3 regions of the Priestia sp. FSL P4-0332 genome follow, and region 1 is predicted to be linked to each of the others. Evidence: riboswitches for the same ligand, from Rfam matches in the RefSeq annotation. Region 1 holds a riboswitch; each other region holds the start of a gene.

Region 1 (5,695 bases):
ACTACGAATCCATCAGCAAATACGCTGCAAAAGGATTGGAACCAAGCCAAATTCCAAGCTTTTTTTATACGTACAAACAAGAAGTAAATGATTTTTTTAGAAGTTAATATTCATATGAAGAAATTAGAAAACACTGAAAATAACTATTGCGAACGCGCGGCATACGTATTAAAATATAGTAGAGTCAACACGCAATAAAGGCTCTACATAATCGGGACTGTAGTTCAGTGGGAGAATACTTGTCTGGCAGACAAGGGGTCGTGGGTTCGAATCCCATCAGTTCCATAAAACCAGTCGTATCAAGAGTTTAAAATACTTTAAAACTCTGCAGGATGGAATGGTTGCAATACTATTTCATCTGACCTCTTCATGATTTCCATGAAGAGGTTTTTTATTTTCTTTTTACGATTGATCCTCATGATTTTTATGATTATTCTTTTCACTGCTCCTGCTGACAATTTCTCTAAGTTCGCCCTCGTCGCCTTTTGCATTGATGATTTCAAAAAGCTGATTCAGCCCTTCACTTGTTTCATCGTTTGGTTCTTTGCCCATTCTATCCCCTCCTTTTGCTTCTAGGATGCCCATTTTTTTCACATTGTTTCATGTAAAAAGCAATTCATCAATATTAATCGGCCGTAAAAGTATACCTTTACGGCCCTTGTGCAATTACTGGTTATACAGATATACTCAATCCATTCTTTAACTTTTGCAGCATTTTGTAGGGTTTCTAATACTCATCTATAATGAAATGATCATCACAAACTTCGTTAAAATCGCTCTCGTCGTGGAGATCTACTTCTTTATCTTTAGATATCTCGGTTTCTTGTGTAAATAGTTTAAAAAGCTTGTTTAGCATTATTCCACCTCATATCTTTCATTAATACATTCAGTATGATTAATTTATATGAAGCCAGTATGAATTGAAACTTAAGATAATGTGAATTTAGACATTAACGTGAGATGTTAAGGATGCTTACCCTTACCTGGACAAAAAGGTTACTTCATTCTACAAAGAGGTGATGAGTATATCAGCTGTATTTGGCATTCGTTCTATAACAGTCGTCTTTTTGCTTCCTCCCTGCTGCTATATAAAAAATACGGCATTCGTTTTTTATACAGTGTTAATCGATTTACTATTGTACTAGGTGGCTTAGTTTTATGTATTATCGCTTTAATCCTTGAGTCCTCAACATCCTTAAATACCATTCAAATCGCTTGTTTAGTCGGAATCATACTTTTGCTTGCTTTGTTTTTCTTTGGTTATATCCCACAATCGAACGAAAAAACGCAAGCTATAAAAAAGAACTTTGTATGCTGCTGCAAAGTTCTTTTCATAAACGCTTACTGTTTGTTAAGAACTGTACTAAATATGAAATAGCTCATACACTTCTCATACAATCGCTAAGACCTATTCAGTTAACAGTCCTTCTTACGTTTTTTTCAAAACATCTATATGCAATTTCAGCTTTAATTTCTTTATTTCCCGGAGAAACTAGAAAAATAACGTAGGAACCGTTGTTTGAAAAGATAAATTTACCGTCTTCATCACTTACTAATGTCCTCGTCGGCTGCTGGTATATAAACGGATTGTTTTGTAATTTTATATTCCAATGCTTTTTTAATATTTCTACTATCACTTCTTAAAGTAGTAATCACCTATTCTTTTGTGGTCATAAAATGAAGAATTCTTACCTTTTTTTCACAATATTCAACAATTTTATAACAGGTTGTGAGGATATCATGTCTAGACAGTTCTATTTCATCAAATACAAACTTTGAAAGCTGCTTCTGCAGAACCTCCAACTTTTTGCTGTCTTCTTCATCGATCCATAGTCCTTCCGTAATACACACATCTGCTAGTTTGTTAATAGATTGAGCCGTCCAGTTTAAGCCGGCTGAAGAAACGGTTTTTGTAAGTAAATCATTTTTTATAGCTAGAATAACTTGACACACATGGGTATAGGCATCAACTTTCTTTTGGATAAATGCTTTGCGAAGCTCTTGTTTGTATTGCTCTTTCGACATCACTATAGCTACGACAGACGTAATGAATGTTCCTGCCAGCGCGATGAGCGACCCTATCAAAATTCCTATCAGTTCTCCTGACAAAACGTTCACCTCTTTAAAGGTATTTCTATATGCTATGAGAATAAAGGAAATGATATGAGGTAAACACCATGTAAAAACAGCCCTAACTTAGAAAAGTTAGGGCTGAAACACTAAAATATGATGGGAACCAAATTAGATAATACGACTTGTAATAATTCCTTCAATTTGACCAATTTTTTCTTCTAGCTCAGGCACAATCTCGTCACTTACTTGATTGTCAATATCGATCATTGTATACGCATATTCACCGCGGCTTCTGTTCACCATATCTGCGATGTTTAAATTGTAGTTTGAGAATACTTGCGTAAGTTGTCCTACCATATTCGGCACGTTGTGATGGAAAGCAGCTACGCGTTTTTTCCCAGTGTAAGGAAGAGATGCATTCGGGAAGTTCACTGAGTTTTTAACGTTTCCTGTTTCCAAGAAATTTTTCACTTGACGTGCTGCCATTACCGCGCAGTTTTCTTCTGATTCTTGAGTTGATGCCCCTAAATGAGGAATTGGCACAACATTTTTCATGTTCAAGACATTTTGATTTGGGAAATCTGTAATGTATCGGCCAACTTTTCCACTTTCAAGAGCAGCTTTCATATCTTCTTCGTTTACAAGCTCACCGCGTGAGAAGTTCAAGATATGAACATCTGGTTTCATGATGCTAAACGTTTCTTTATTGAAAACACCTTTTGTATCGTCCGTTAATGGAACGTGAACCGTAATATAGTCAGATGCTGCAAATAGTTCTTCTAGAGACATTGCACGCTGTACGTTGCGAGACAAATTCCAAGCTGTATTAACAGAAATGAATGGATCAAAACCAATTACGTCCATATCTAAATCAAGCGCATCGTTTGCTACAAGAGCACCAATTGCACCTAAACCAATAACGCCTAACGTTTTACCTTTGATTTCTTTTCCAACAAACTGTTTTTTGCCTGCTTCAACTAACTTAGGAATTTGATCACCTTGGCCGTCTAATCCTTTTGTCCATTCAACTCCAGCAAATAAGTTACGAGAAGAAGCCATAATTGTAGTTAAAACCATTTCTTTTACTGCGTTTGCATTAGCTCCTGGCGTATTAAATACAACGATACCTTGCTCCGTGCAAGCGTCCACTGGTATATTATTAACCCCTGCTCCAGCTCGTGCAATAGCTTTTAAATTTTGGTCAAATGCCATGCTGTGCATGTTAAAGCTACGCACGACAATCGCATCTGGGTTTTCGCTGTCATTGTCAATTTGATAACCTTCTTGATTAAAAACATTTAGACCTTTTTGTGCAATGTTGTTTAATGTTTTGATTGTTTGTACTTTTTCCAATGTTAATGTGCTCATTTTGTACTCTCCTCTGATTATCATCGTAGTTTTACATGTTTTTACCTTTGAATAAAGGAACTTCGTTTTTAATTTTTTTAAAAGTCTGGTTTTTTAGCCTACATGTCTGGTAACTTCTATATCCTCTCCCCCTAAACAGAAAGAGGTAAGAGATATGTATTAATCCCTTACCTCTGCCCAGGCGAACGGCTACGTCACTATATGCTTCCTCACGGTTATCCGCGTTTCGCCAGTCACACATAGTCTTTGAAATTAAGTATATTCTAGCAAACTCTTTCAGAACGTTCAACCTTTTTTTAAAAGTTTGCTTTTTTCAGTCTAATTTTTAATCTCTTTAGTGAATCTCCTAATATATTGACAAATGTCCTAATACATGTTAAATAAGAAGAGTGATTAGCACTCTATCCACTGAAGTGCTAATTGTTTTACAAGCCCTATTTGGAAAGGAGAACTTCTTATGTCAAAAAAAGAATTCAAAGCCGAATCAAAGCGATTATTAGAGATGATGATTAATTCCATCTATTCTCAAAAAGAAGTATTTTTGAGAGAACTTCTATCAAATTCAAGCGATGCAATCGATAAAATTTATTACAAAGCTTTAACAGACGACTCCTTGCGTTTTAACAAAGAAAGCTATTACATAAAAGTAACACCAGATAAAACTAACCGTATCTTAACCATTACGGATACTGGGATTGGCATGACGCAAGAAGAGCTTGAAAGCAGCTTGGGCACAATTGCGCGAAGCGGTTCCCTTGCGTTTAAAAACGAAAATGAAACAAAGGACGGGCACACGATTATCGGCCAATTCGGCGTTGGGTTTTACGCAGCGTTTATGGTGGCAGATGTCGTAACGGTGATTAGTAAAGCGTTAGGCAGCGGTGAAGCCTATAAATGGGAATCTACTGGTGCCGATGGTTATACAATCGAACCTTGCGAAAAAGAAACGGTTGGGACTCAAATCATTTTAAAAATTAAAGAAAATACAGAAGATGAAACATATGATGAGTATCTAGAAGAGTATCGTTTAAAAGAGATCATTAAAAAGTATTCAGACTTTATCCGCTACCCGATTAAAATGGACATAACGGAAAAACTTCCTAAAGAAGGTTCTGATAACGAGCTAGAAGATTATACAGAAGAGCAAGTTATCAACAGTATGGTACCGATCTGGAAGAAAAACAAAAATGAATTGACTTCAGAAGACTATGAGCAGTTTTATTCAGAAAAGCGCTACGGATTTGATAAACCGCTCACTCACCTTCATATTAATGTGGATGGAACGATTCGCTACAATGCCATTTTATTTATTCCAGAAAATAGTCCGTTTGACTACTACTCAAAAGAATTTGAAAAAGGGCTTGAACTGTATTCAAACGGCGTCTTAATTATGAATAAATGTGCAGACCTTCTTCCAGATTACTTTAGCTTTGTAAAAGGTATGGTAGATTCTGAAGATTTATCTCTTAATATTTCACGTGAAATTTTGCAGCAAGACCGCCAGCTTCAGCTGATTGCCAAAAACATCGGCAAGAAAATCAAAAATGAATTAAAAAGCTTGCTTAAAAACGAACGTGAAAAGTTCGAGAAGTTTTATAAATCATTTGGCCGCCAGCTGAAGTACGGCGTTTACAGTGACTTTGGCAGCAACAAAGACGTATTAAAAGACCTGCTTTTATTCTATTCTTCTACAGAGAAAAAGCTCGTAACACTAGATGAGTATGTATCGCGCATGCCTGAGGATCAAAAGTATATCTATTATGCATCAGGCGAATCGTACGACCGAATTGAAAAACTTCCTCAAGCAGAATTGGTTGCAGATAAAGGGTACGAAATTCTGTATTTTACAGAAGATATCGATGAATTTGCCATTAAAATGTTAATGACGTACGAAGAAAAAGAATTTAAATCTGTTTCAAGCAGTAACTTAGGGATTGAAGCAGAAGAAGAACAGATCAATGAGTCTGAGGAAAGAGAAAATAAAGAGCTATTTGACTATATGAAAAAAGCTTTGGCGGGAAAAGTAGGAGATGTGCGCGCGTCTAAACGTTTAAAAACACATCCCGTTTGCTTATCAGCTGATGGTGAAGTAACGATTGAAATGGAGAAAATTTTAAGTGCTATGCCTGATAATCAGCATGTAAAAGCAGAGAAAGTGTTAGAAATTAACGTAAATCATGATGTATTCGCTTCTTTAAAAGATGCATTTGAAAGTGATAAAGGGAAATTAGACCTTTATACAAATTTATTATAT
Region 2 (5,695 bases), 570 kb from region 1:
CAAAGTACCGTTTTCTTTTATAGTAATCATTGGTTTAATGTTATTTGCATTATTTTTTGGAGCTGGAAATTTAATATTCCCTGCTATGCTTGGCCAGTCAGCGGGAGCAAATATCTGGTCAGCAAATGCGGGTTTTTTAGTTACTGGAGTAGGCTTGCCTTTACTTGGTGTACTAGCTTTTGGATTCTCCGGAAAGGAAGATTTACAATCATTAGCAAGTCGCGTACATCCTATCTTTGGTTTAGTATTTACAACTGTTCTTTATCTAGCTATTGGACCTTTATTTGCTATCCCACGAACAGGTAACGTCTCTTTTGAAATCGGACTTAAACCTTTCATTTCTGAAAGCTCTAGTTCTATAGCTTTACTCGTATTTACTATTATATTTTTCAGTATTACATGCTTTTTTTCTCTCAATCCTGCGAAAATTGTCGATATTGTTGGAAAATTCTTAACGCCAATTAAATTAACATTCATTGGAATTTTAGTTCTAGTTGCTTTTATTCATCCTATTGGAAAATTTCAAGCACCCACAGAAAAATATGTAACAAACTCTTTTTTTAATGGGTTCCAAGAAGGATATCTCACAATGGATACTCTTGCATCTTTCGTTTTCGGAATCATTATTATCAATGCAATTAAAGAGAAAGGCGCTAAAACAAAGAAGCAAATTATAACTGTTTGCCTAAAAGCTACGGGAATTGCTGCTATTATTCTTGCAACTATCTATTCTGCCCTTTCATACATGGGCGCTTCAAGTGTAGAAAAGCTTGGGCATTTAGATAATGGTGGTACGGTGTTAGCGAAAGTTTCTGATTATTATTTTGGAGAATATGGAGGATTACTATTAGGCTTAATGATCACAGTAGCTTGTCTGACAACTAGCGTAGGGCTTATTACTTCATGCTCTTCTTATTTCCATAAATTATTACCTTCTATTTCTTATAAGAAAATTGCGATTAGCTTATCCGTGTTTAGCGCAATCATCGCAAATGTTGGATTAAATCATTTAATTTCTTTTTCAGTACCTGTTTTAACAGTTCTCTATCCATTAGCAATTGTTCTAATCTTTTTGACTTTCCTTCATTCTTTATTTAAAGGATGTGCTGAGGTATACCAAGGTAGCCTATTCTTAACATTTGTTGTAAGCCTGGTAGATGGATTAAATGATTTTGGCTTACACATCCCTGGTATTGACCAATTATTTACTTACTATCTTCCTCTTTACCATATTGGATTAGGTTGGATATTCCCTGCAATTATTGGAGGTCTTGCAGGTTATGGAGTTAACTTGTTTAAAAATAAAGAGCAATTTACTTCTAAATCAACAAGGTTAAATAAATAAATTTACTTTAATTCTCTGGATAAATTAAAGCATTTAGATGAACACTTTGAAGCCTACTTTTATTACGATTTGGTACTTAGTATAAAATGAAGCTTCAATCAACTTCTAAATAAGGAATATAACTATGGAGAAAACGTCACAAAATTATAGTTGTATGGATTCGTTAGTATTTAGATAAGATTAAAGAAAATTTAATCGAAGAAGATGAATCACTTAAAAATTCTCTTAAATAATAAAGCAACGCGTAAAAAGAGTCTTTTACTATACGAAGTAAAAGACTCTTTTTACGCGTTGCTTTTATTATATATGTTTTTGATAAAATATTATTAGATTTCTGCTTTTAGACATAAACAAGCTTCTATATCCCCCTTTTTTGTAAAGATCAATCAAATCTCTTAAGGAGCTTAGCTTTTTGAAATTAATTATAAATTAATCTAAGAATGATTCAGTCATTTATTTAAAAGCTCTTATTACATATTTAGGCAAGTTCTCTTACCATTTTTATACTTATTTTAAACTTATATCTATATCATTCTAAAAAAATGTTCGTAAAAGTGTAGAGTTTTCAAAAGACGTTCGTAATTCGTTTTTTAATTTAAACGAACGATGGAAATGATAGATTTTCTATATAATAGAAAAGTCCGTAAAGGTATACTTTTACGGACAAGATATTTAAATCTATTATAAAATGTTAAAGTAATTATTATCGTTAATAAAAAAGAAAGCTACCCCATCGTTGCAGGACGGATAGCTTTTAGGGAATTTATATGTTTCTATTCATAGAAAAGTCTGAATAATTGTACAACAAATTTATAAATAAGGCAATATAGGACAACCTTGAGCATATTTATAAAAGGTGCACTTCTTATACATTAGTTTCTCATCCACCTACTGAGAAAACGTTGATCAATCAACAATGTATAAAAAGCTGCATACTCCGGAAAAAGGGCTCTTGGCAGAACCGTCCTGCATCAAGGGTCCTTTTTTATGATGTTTTCCGGAAAGAGTGATGAGGGTAACTAAGAATGTATATTTTATACACCTTAAAAATAGAAAAAAACCTATCTCTTCCCAATCAAAAGAGGTAGGTTTTTTCTGCTCTATTGCAGTAAGGATTTTGGCTGATGCCTCACAGCGCCTTGTGTAGTTTGTTCTGGTTACGATGTTTTAATTCATATAAAAAGCAAATAACCCTTGAATCAATACACCCAAGGGTTATCTACTAGTTCAATTTATAAGCACGTCGAGGTCTCTATAAATCATATGCCTGTTTTTAAAGTGCTATGACTTTTTGTCCTTTTTTTAAAAAACTACCTAAAAATAGAAAAAACCACTAGGACTAACAGTAGTTTGCTCAAATGATAAAAAAATATTCAACTTAGGCAAGTTACCTAATAGAGAATGAAAACATATAGTGTAGTCAGAATACTTTCGGCTCTAAATCCGTATTTTTTAAAACTTCCCTGATCTATAAAATTAAAAAGCATTCATGACAGCTAGCTAAAGCTTATACATATAGTAAGAGATAAATTGACTAAAAAGGTGATTATTATATTTCGAAAAATACCGGTTGTTCTTGTCGGAAGCTTATTATTAAGTATAGGAATTAATGGATTTTTAGTTCCTCATTATTTGTTAGATGGGGGAACAATTGGAATTGCTCTCATCCTTCACTATTATTTTGAATTTCCTACAGGTGTAACGATGATTATTTTGGGTTTTCCATTATGTTGGTTTGCTTGGGTTTATGAAAGAACTTATTTTTATAATAGTTTTTATGGGTTAGTTATTTCTTCTTTATTGATTGATTGGCTAGAACCTATTAAAGACCAGTTTCAACTTCCTGTTTTTCCTAGTGTAATCCTTGGAGGAGTGTGTATTGGGACAGGGATTGGTCTTATGCTTCGATATGAGACAAGCACTGGAGGAACAGATTTACTAGCACAACTTATATCAAAAGCTTTTTCTTTAAACATAGGGATGGTTATTTTAATTATAGATGGTTTTATCATAACAGCAGGGCTTCCTTTGTTAGGACCTAAAACGTTTCTTTTTTCATGTTCGACAATTTTTATAGGTGGAATGACGACTTCGTTAATTACTAAAAAAGAATAATTTGGATAAAAGTATTGTTAAAATTAATTTTATTATGTAAAATTTTCTTATAAAACAGACTATGTGTTACTGGCGTAAACATGGAGAACCATGAGGAAGCACATAGGTAACGGCCGTACGCCTGGGCAGAGTATTTGAACATGAGTTCAAATACTCTTTTTATTTTGAAGGGAGATTTTTAAATGAAAGAAATTTGTTTACGATATGGGATGAATCCAAATCAAAGTAAAGCTAAAGTTCAGAATGCTGAGAACACGCCTATTAAAATCTTAAATGGAGATGCGAGTTATATTAACTTTCTAGATGCATTAAATGCTTTTCAACTGGTCCGAGAGCTTCGACAGGCGACTGGTCAACCTGCAGCTGCATCTTTTAAACACGTAAGTCCAGCAGGTGCAGCTGTGTACTCTCCACTAAATAAGACACTTAGTGAATCCTATTTTATTGAAGGCGTAGATTTGTCTCCTTTAGCTATTGCTTATGCAAGAGCGCGTGGGACAGATAGGATGTCTTCATTTGGAGATTGTGCTGCTTTTAGTGATGAAGTGGATATAACTGTAGCTAGTCTCCTCAAAACAGAGGTTTCTGATATGATTGTTGCACCACGCTACACTCAAGAAGCATTAGAGAATTTGAAACAGAAAAAGAAAGGAAAATATCTAATTTTAGAGATTGACCCAAACTATGTGCCTGATCCAATTGAAAAAAGAACGGTATTTGGCATTACTCTAGAGCAACAAAGAAATGATGTACAGATTGGGAAAGAAGTTTTTAATCATATTGTTACGACTCAATGTGATATTCCTGATAATGCAAAGAGAGACCTTCTTGTTGCTCTTATTACATTGAAATATACACAATCAAACTCTATTTGTTTCGCTTTAGATGGCCAAACGATTGGAATTGGTGCTGGACAACAGTCTCGTATTCATTGTACAAGGTTGGCAGCTGAAAAAGCTGACAACTGGTGGCTAAGACAACATCCAAGGGCTCTTAACATGAAGTTCAGAGAAGGCATTTCTCGTGTAGAAGCGAATAATGCAATTGATGGATGGCTGAATGATGATATTACTGAGGTAGAAAATGAACAATGGAAACAGTGTTTTGAAGAAGTCCCTACTAGGCTAAGTAAGAGTGAAAAACGAGAATGGCTAAAAAGGTTAAAAGGCGTTTCCTATGCATCCGACGCTTTTTTACCTTTCCGTGATAATATCGATCGTGCGGCTCAAAGTGGCGTTAAATATGTGGTTCAAACAGGAAATCCTTTACGAGATGAACAAGTTACACAGGCAGCAAATGAATACGGAATGATCATGGCACATTCAGGTATACGTGTATTCCATCATTGAGATATGAATTAAATATATTAGCCCAATAGAGCCAAGACCTTATAAGGGAACTGGCTCTTTTATGACCTTTCCAATAATTTGTGTTTCGTTAACTAACTCCGTATATTGTATATAGTTAAAACAAAAGTATTAAGCCTTTATTTCTTCGCCTAAGTTTTGGATTAATTCTTTTGTGGTTAAAACTGTAGCAAACTCATTGTCTAAAGTAGCTAATGACACATTATGTATTTGTTCAGCTGAATAATACGTATTGTCTGCCCCTTTTATTGCAAATGCAGCTGTTGCATCTGATACTAAGTACGTTTCAAATCCTAAATTACCACTCATTCGAGTAGTAGTTGAGACACAATGTGGAGTTGTTAAACCTACTATTACAACCTTTTCTATTTGGTTTTCTTTTAAATGTTTTTCAAGTCCAGTTCCTATGAATGCACTATTTACTTTCTTTTTAAAAATCGGTTCATTTTCAGCTGGGACTGCAATATCTTTAAAATCTGAACTTGGTTTACTAGGATGAAAAATCGAATGGTCGTTATCAGATATGTGCTTAATATGTATAATTGGGTATTTCTTTTCTCTCCATGTCTTTAACAGAACTTGAATATTGTCTTCAGCATTGAGATTATTTCTTATCCCCCACTTTTCATCTTCAAAAGCCCTTTGAACATCGATAATAATTAAAGCCGTATTGCTGAAATCTTTTCTCATATGTAATTCTCCTCCACTCTTTTCTACATATTTTAACATTTATGTTAGATTGGTGAATTAAAAATAAGAATTTTATTTAAGTATATAAACTTCCTAGAACCAGTATTATATTGGCTATTGGTGCATACTATATACACTTCGAAGAAGGATAGATTTCGTAAGTTCAAGCTATATAATA
Region 3 (5,695 bases), 1.7 Mb from region 1:
CCCAAATAAAGGTTCCCTCTGTATAAATACTTAAACCTTAAAATCTATATTTTTTACAATATTTTGATAAAAAATAAGTCTAAATTCTCTACTCACCTAAATAAAAAAACACGAGCACGGGCTCGTGTTTTTTTATTTAGATTTAAAATTTTCTTGATTGATTTGTTCAGCTTCTTTCATATATCGGTTAGATTTGCCGCTTTTAATTCCCCAGTAATAAAAAGCTAATGATACGCAAGCAATCACTAGCATATCCCATCCGAAAGGCAAAATATTTTTTCCTCCGAATTTTTCGCTTCCTATGTAGGAAATAAAAATCATGCACGCTAAATAGATAAGCATCCAAGCCCCGGTTAAAAATTCTTTTTTAAAGCCCACCCATTTATTTTTCGCTTGGTAATAAAAATAAACAGGCAGGCCAATTGCCATAATAAAGATCACTTCACCTGTAAGTGGCCACCTTGCCCAGTAAAGCGTCAAGGAAGCAAAAACGAAGCCGCATGGCGCAATAACTGATGCCCCTTTTAAATAAAATGGACGGTAAAAGTGTGAAGCCGTTTTTCTTAATGTTATAAGCGCTACAGGACCCATAATATAAGAGATAAGCGTCGCTACTGAGATCACTTCTGCTAAGACACCCCATCCTCTAAATAAAAAGAGAAACAAGAAGCACGCTGCTAAATTTAGCCACATAGCTGGGCGCGGGACATTGTAAAGTGGATGAAGAGTACCAAATATCTTTGGCAAGTATCCATTTTGCTGCATCCCGTATAACATTCTAGAAGTAGTTGCCGTATATGTAGCACCTGTGCCGGAAGGAGAAACAAATGCGTCTGCGTATAACACAATTGTTAGCCAGTTAATTCCAAGCGCAATCGCTAAATCAGCAAAAGGAGAGTTAAAATTCAAATGATTCCATCCATCAGCAATTGATGACGGACTTACTGCTCCGATAAAGACAATTTGCAATATAATGTATACAATTCCTGCAATAAAGATTGAACCAATTACAGCTATCGGAATCGATTTATTAGGTGATTTCGCTTCTCCTGCCATATTTACAGGACTTTGAAACCCATTAAATGCAAACACAATACCTGATGTTGCCACTGCCGTTAAAACACTGGCCCATCCGTAAGGTGCTACCCCATGCTCACTTGAAAAGTTTCCACTATGAAAACCAGCAAAAAATAAAGCCCCTGCCGTTAAACCAGGAATAATTAATTTAACAATCGTAATAAATGAGTTTGCTTTAGCAAAGAGATTTACCGTCCAATAGTTCACAAAAAAGTAAACGAATAATAACAAAGACGCAACTGCCAAGCCCTTGGACGTTAAAATGCCATTGTCTACTAATTCATGAGTCCAGCGAGCCCATTTCCACGGCCAAGTACTCATATATTGCACAGATGCAATAGCCTCCACTGTTATCGTTGAAGCGATTGAAATCCAGTTAGCCCAAGCAGCCAAAAAACCAATAAATGATCCGTGTGAATACTGAGGATATTTGACCATCCCCCCTGCTTGTGGAAACATCGCGCCCAGTTCAGCATATGATAGAGCAATGGTCAAAATAACCACCATTCCAATAACCCATGAAAAAATAGCCGCGGGTCCCGCAATTTGAGCTGCTTTCCATGCTCCAAACAGCCATCCTGAACCGATAATCGAACCTATGCCTGTCATGGTTAAAGCAAATGTTCCCATCTTCCTTTGCATATTGCTCATCCAAATCTACTCCTCTTCCCTAGGAAAATAAAAAAAACACTTGCGAAATTTTCTCAAGTGTTTGCCCAGGCGCGCGGCTTATACGCTATATGCTCCCCCATGGTCATCCATGTTGCGCCAGTCACATATAGGAATATATTTTTTATCAGTATATAACATTCATTACTATTACTCAATACACAAAAATGTTTACATTACTTTTCTAAAAATAATAAATTATTCGTAAAATTCCGAATTAATCTTCTGAAAATCTCTTTTTAATTATAAAAAGAACTAAAATCCTAACTTTTTCTATTATTTGATTCTTTTACTCCACGAACAGATCACCTTCTAAAAATTATATTAATATACATTATTCATTTACAAAATAAGAATTAACAGCTATATATCCATAGAATTCTTGCACTAGACCCTTTACTTATATACAATATGAAGAAAAGATACTAAAGGGAACTGCCCACCACATAGCTACGCTTGAAGTGGGAGACTTCTTTTAGGAAAACGTTAAAACCTACATATCATGCACTTCGCAACAAATGAAGTACTTCGAGCAAACTTCTCTGTTTACGCCAGCAAAAAACAGGGAAAATTACGAAAAAAAGATTGTTAGAGGGATGCTTATGAATTATGCAAATGTAAAAGTTCTTTATTTTGATGACGACGGAACCATTCCAAATCACCCTCGTCTTCCAGTTTTGTTGTATGAACACGTATTTATTAGTAAGAAAGAGAAAGTGGAGAGCATTTTTAATTCTCACGACTGGAAAAATAGCTGGGTAGGCGGCATATATGATTTTCACCATTACCACAGCAATTCTCATGAAGCACTAGGTGTAATTAGGGGATCTGCACGTTTAAAACTAGGTGGACATATGGGGGAAAATATCGTGGTGCATGCTGGTGATGTGCTCGTACTTCCTGCAGGTACAGGGCATATGCGTCTGCAGTCAACTGCTGATTTTAAAGTGGTTGGAGCTTATCCAGAGGGCATGGAGTACAATTTACGAACAGGAAAACAAACTGATCGCCCTCACGTATTTGATGAAATTGCACAAGTACCTATTCCTACAACAGATCCTGTTTATGGCGACAAAGGACCATTGACAGAGTGGTGGAACTAGACAAGCACTTATTGTCTAGTTTTTTTATTTGCTTTGTTTTATTCTTTCCATGAATCTCTATTTGAACATACAAATTCTTTTCTTATGATGCAATAGCAATATACTTTATCTCAGCGAAATAACAAAAACTTCCCGGTCAAAACTAAATTTCTTCTTTTCCGTTCTCTTTTTTGCTTCAAGAGCAACTTCGCTTAGATTATCCCCCTTTTTTTCTTGCATAATCATTTCAAATATACTCCCACCATAAGCTCTTTTTTGTTTTTCTGAAAAAATTTCCATAGATTATAACTAAATTTTCAAAAAACTTATTGCTTTACCATGTCAGACTTGCTATCATAGTGAACATTGTTAGATAAATTTTTAGTAGGAGGAGTAAAATTGAACAGAAAATTCATAATTTTTATTTTATTCATCATTCCATTTATTGCTCAATTCGCTTTTTTACCTTTTGTAAATAACATTCATCCAATTATTTTTGGATTACCTCTTTTGCATTTATGGTTATTTTTATGGGTCTTCTTAACGCCTGTGTGTACATTTATTATTTATCGTTTACAAAAATCTTGGGGGGACATTGAATAATGCAAGGAAATTTAACCGCACTTTTAATCACATCAGCAATTGTTCTTGTCGTTATCGCAATTGGCTTTATAGCGGGACGTGACAAATCATCTAGAAGCTCAGTTGAAGAGTGGGCTGTAGGTGGAAGACGTTTTGGAAGCCTGCTCGTCTGGCTTTTAGTAGGAGCAGATTTATATACTGCTTATACATTCCTAGGTCTTACGAGTACAGCTTATCAGGGAGGAAGCATCGCATTTTTTGCCATTCCTTACTCTGTTTTAGCCTTTTTAATTTCATACTTTTTTCTTCCAAAGCTTTGGACTGTTGCTAAAAAGCACAAACTTACTACGCTTGCTGATTATGCCAGAGAACGTTTTAACAGTAAATTTCTCTCCTCTTTAATTGCCATAGTAGGTGTATTGATGCTCATTCCATATATTGATCTTCAGCTTAGCGGTATTCAAGATACTCTTCGCGTTGCAGGAACTGGCTACATTAACGTAAAAGCTGTCGTTATTCTTTCATTCTTTCTTGTGGCTCTTTATACCTTTTTCAGCGGAATTAAAGGTCCCACATATACGGCAATTATTAAAGATATTTTAGTATGGGCGATTATGTTATTTATGGTTGTTTCTCTGCCAATTATGCATTTTGGAAGCTGGGGCAACATGATCGACAATGTTGCAAAGGATGCACCTCAGCTATTAACGATCCCAACACAAGGACCTAAAGGCATTCCATGGTTTATTACAGCATCACTCGTATCTGCTTTAGCTTTATTCATGTGGGCCCACGCTGCTACAGGTGTTTTCACTGCTAAAAGTGCAGATTCGCTTCGTAAAAATGCTATTTTCTTACCGCTTTACAATATCGTTTTAATTCTAGTCATCTTCTTAGGATTTATTGCTTATCAAGTATTACCTCAAGATACGACGGATCCTAGATTAGCATTATTAACCTTAATTCAATATTCATATGGCGGCATTGGCCAAGGGTTAGCTTATGCAACGATTGCTCTTGCTTCATTAATTCCATGCTCTATCATGGCTATCGGAGCGTCTAACTTATTTGCAAATAATATATTTAGAGATTTAATTAATCCAAATGTACAGGGTAAAACATTAACAATGGTTACTCGTTCTATGGTTTTCGTTGTTATTGGACTGGCACTTTTATTTGGTTTATTATTCCCTCAAGCACTTGTTTCCCTACAGTTACTAGGGGTATCCGGTATGGTACAAATCTTCCCGGCTATCGTTATCAGCCTGTTTTGGAGAAATCAATCGAAAGAAAGTACGATTGCTGGATTAGTAGTAGGGCTGGTTGTAACGTTTACCGTTCATGCCACAGGAAATTCATTTGGTCTTTATGAAGGGTTTTGGGGATTGTTATCTAACTTACTCGTAGTTGTTATTTTAAATCCAATTTTTGCGGTAAAAACGAAAGCAGCAACTAACGGTGTGAAAGAAACATTATTTTCTAAAGACACTGTCCAATCTGAATTAAAGAAAAACGCATAAAAAAAGTTCAGCCAATTGGCTGAACTTTTTTTAGATAATATTCTCTTTTTCAGAAGAGGATGGAGTAGATTCTCTTTCCCAACATTCAATATTTTGATTGTTTTCTAGCGCATCTCTATAAAAGACTGGGTTTTTCCCTTCCTTTTTCTGCTGAGTATAGTCATGCAAGGCAGAAAATGCCACTTTCGATAATAGAAAAATAGCAATCAAGTTCACGACTACCATCATCCCCATAAATAAGTCTGCCAAATTCCATACAAGCTGAAGCTGAGCGACCGATCCAAAAATAACCATCGCTAAAACACCTACACGATAAGACCAAAGCCACACCTTATTTGAATTTAAAAATTCAATATTCGTTTCTCCATAATAATAATTCCCAATTAACGTACTAAAAGCAAATAGAAATACCATAATAGCTAAAAACCCTGATGCCCAAGAGCCGATATGGGTACTAAGAGAAGCCTGCGTTAATTCAATGCCGCTTAGTCCCTGCTTATAGGCGGGGGATAAGAGAACGATAAATGCTGTGCTTGTACAAATCACGAGTGTATCCGTCAAGACACCAAATGCTTGGATAAGACCTTGTTTAACTGGATGACTCGTCACTGCAGTTGCCGCGGCGTTGGGAGCACTTCCCATTCCTGCTTCATTGGAAAACAGTCCGCGCTTTACTCCGTTGATTAACGTTGCACCAATTGATCCCCCAAGCGCCTGTTCAAACCCAAATGCATTTTTCACAATTAGAGATAGAACCTCAGGCAT

The links. Region 1 has a riboswitch for ZMP and ZTP ahead of MKY06_RS12400 (phosphoglycerate dehydrogenase). Riboswitches for the same ligand answer to the same signal wherever they lie in the genome.
Region 2: it holds a riboswitch for ZMP and ZTP, as region 1 does, so the genes downstream of both, MKY06_RS09535 (phosphoribosylaminoimidazolecarboxamide formyltransferase) here and MKY06_RS12400 (phosphoglycerate dehydrogenase) in region 1, are expected to answer to the same signal.
Region 3: it holds a riboswitch for ZMP and ZTP, as region 1 does, so the genes downstream of both, MKY06_RS04155 (APC family permease) here and MKY06_RS12400 (phosphoglycerate dehydrogenase) in region 1, are expected to answer to the same signal.

What each region holds. Positions count from the first base shown of each region.
Region 1 is NZ_JBBOUA010000001.1:2,456,203-2,461,897, reverse strand. Features, by position in the region: gene MKY06_RS12430 (HD domain-containing protein) at 1-107, shown strand, start outside; tRNA gene MKY06_RS12425 (tRNA-Ala) at 214-285, shown strand; gene MKY06_RS12420 (hypothetical protein) at 403-552, opposite strand; gene MKY06_RS12415 (hypothetical protein) at 728-856, opposite strand; gene MKY06_RS12410 (DUF6143 family protein) at 1,413-1,637, opposite strand; gene MKY06_RS12405 (hypothetical protein) at 1,657-2,118, opposite strand; gene MKY06_RS12400 (phosphoglycerate dehydrogenase) at 2,242-3,441, opposite strand; ZMP/ZTP riboswitch at 3,610-3,688, opposite strand; gene htpG (molecular chaperone HtpG) at 3,899-5,695, shown strand, end outside.
Region 2 is NZ_JBBOUA010000001.1:1,885,407-1,891,101, reverse strand. Features, by position in the region: gene brnQ (branched-chain amino acid transport system II carrier protein) at 1-1,345, shown strand, start outside; gene MKY06_RS09540 (YitT family protein) at 2,876-3,460, shown strand; ZMP/ZTP riboswitch at 3,516-3,594, shown strand; gene MKY06_RS09535 (phosphoribosylaminoimidazolecarboxamide formyltransferase) at 3,643-4,809, shown strand; gene MKY06_RS09530 (cysteine hydrolase family protein) at 4,939-5,517, opposite strand.
Region 3 is NZ_JBBOUA010000001.1:789,216-794,910, reverse strand. Features, by position in the region: gene MKY06_RS04155 (APC family permease) at 133-1,728, opposite strand; ZMP/ZTP riboswitch at 1,785-1,863, opposite strand; gene MKY06_RS04150 (cupin domain-containing protein) at 2,349-2,849, shown strand; gene MKY06_RS04145 (DUF3311 domain-containing protein) at 3,228-3,431, shown strand; gene MKY06_RS04140 (sodium:solute symporter family protein) at 3,431-4,930, shown strand; gene MKY06_RS04135 (alanine/glycine:cation symporter family protein) at 4,961-5,695, opposite strand, start outside.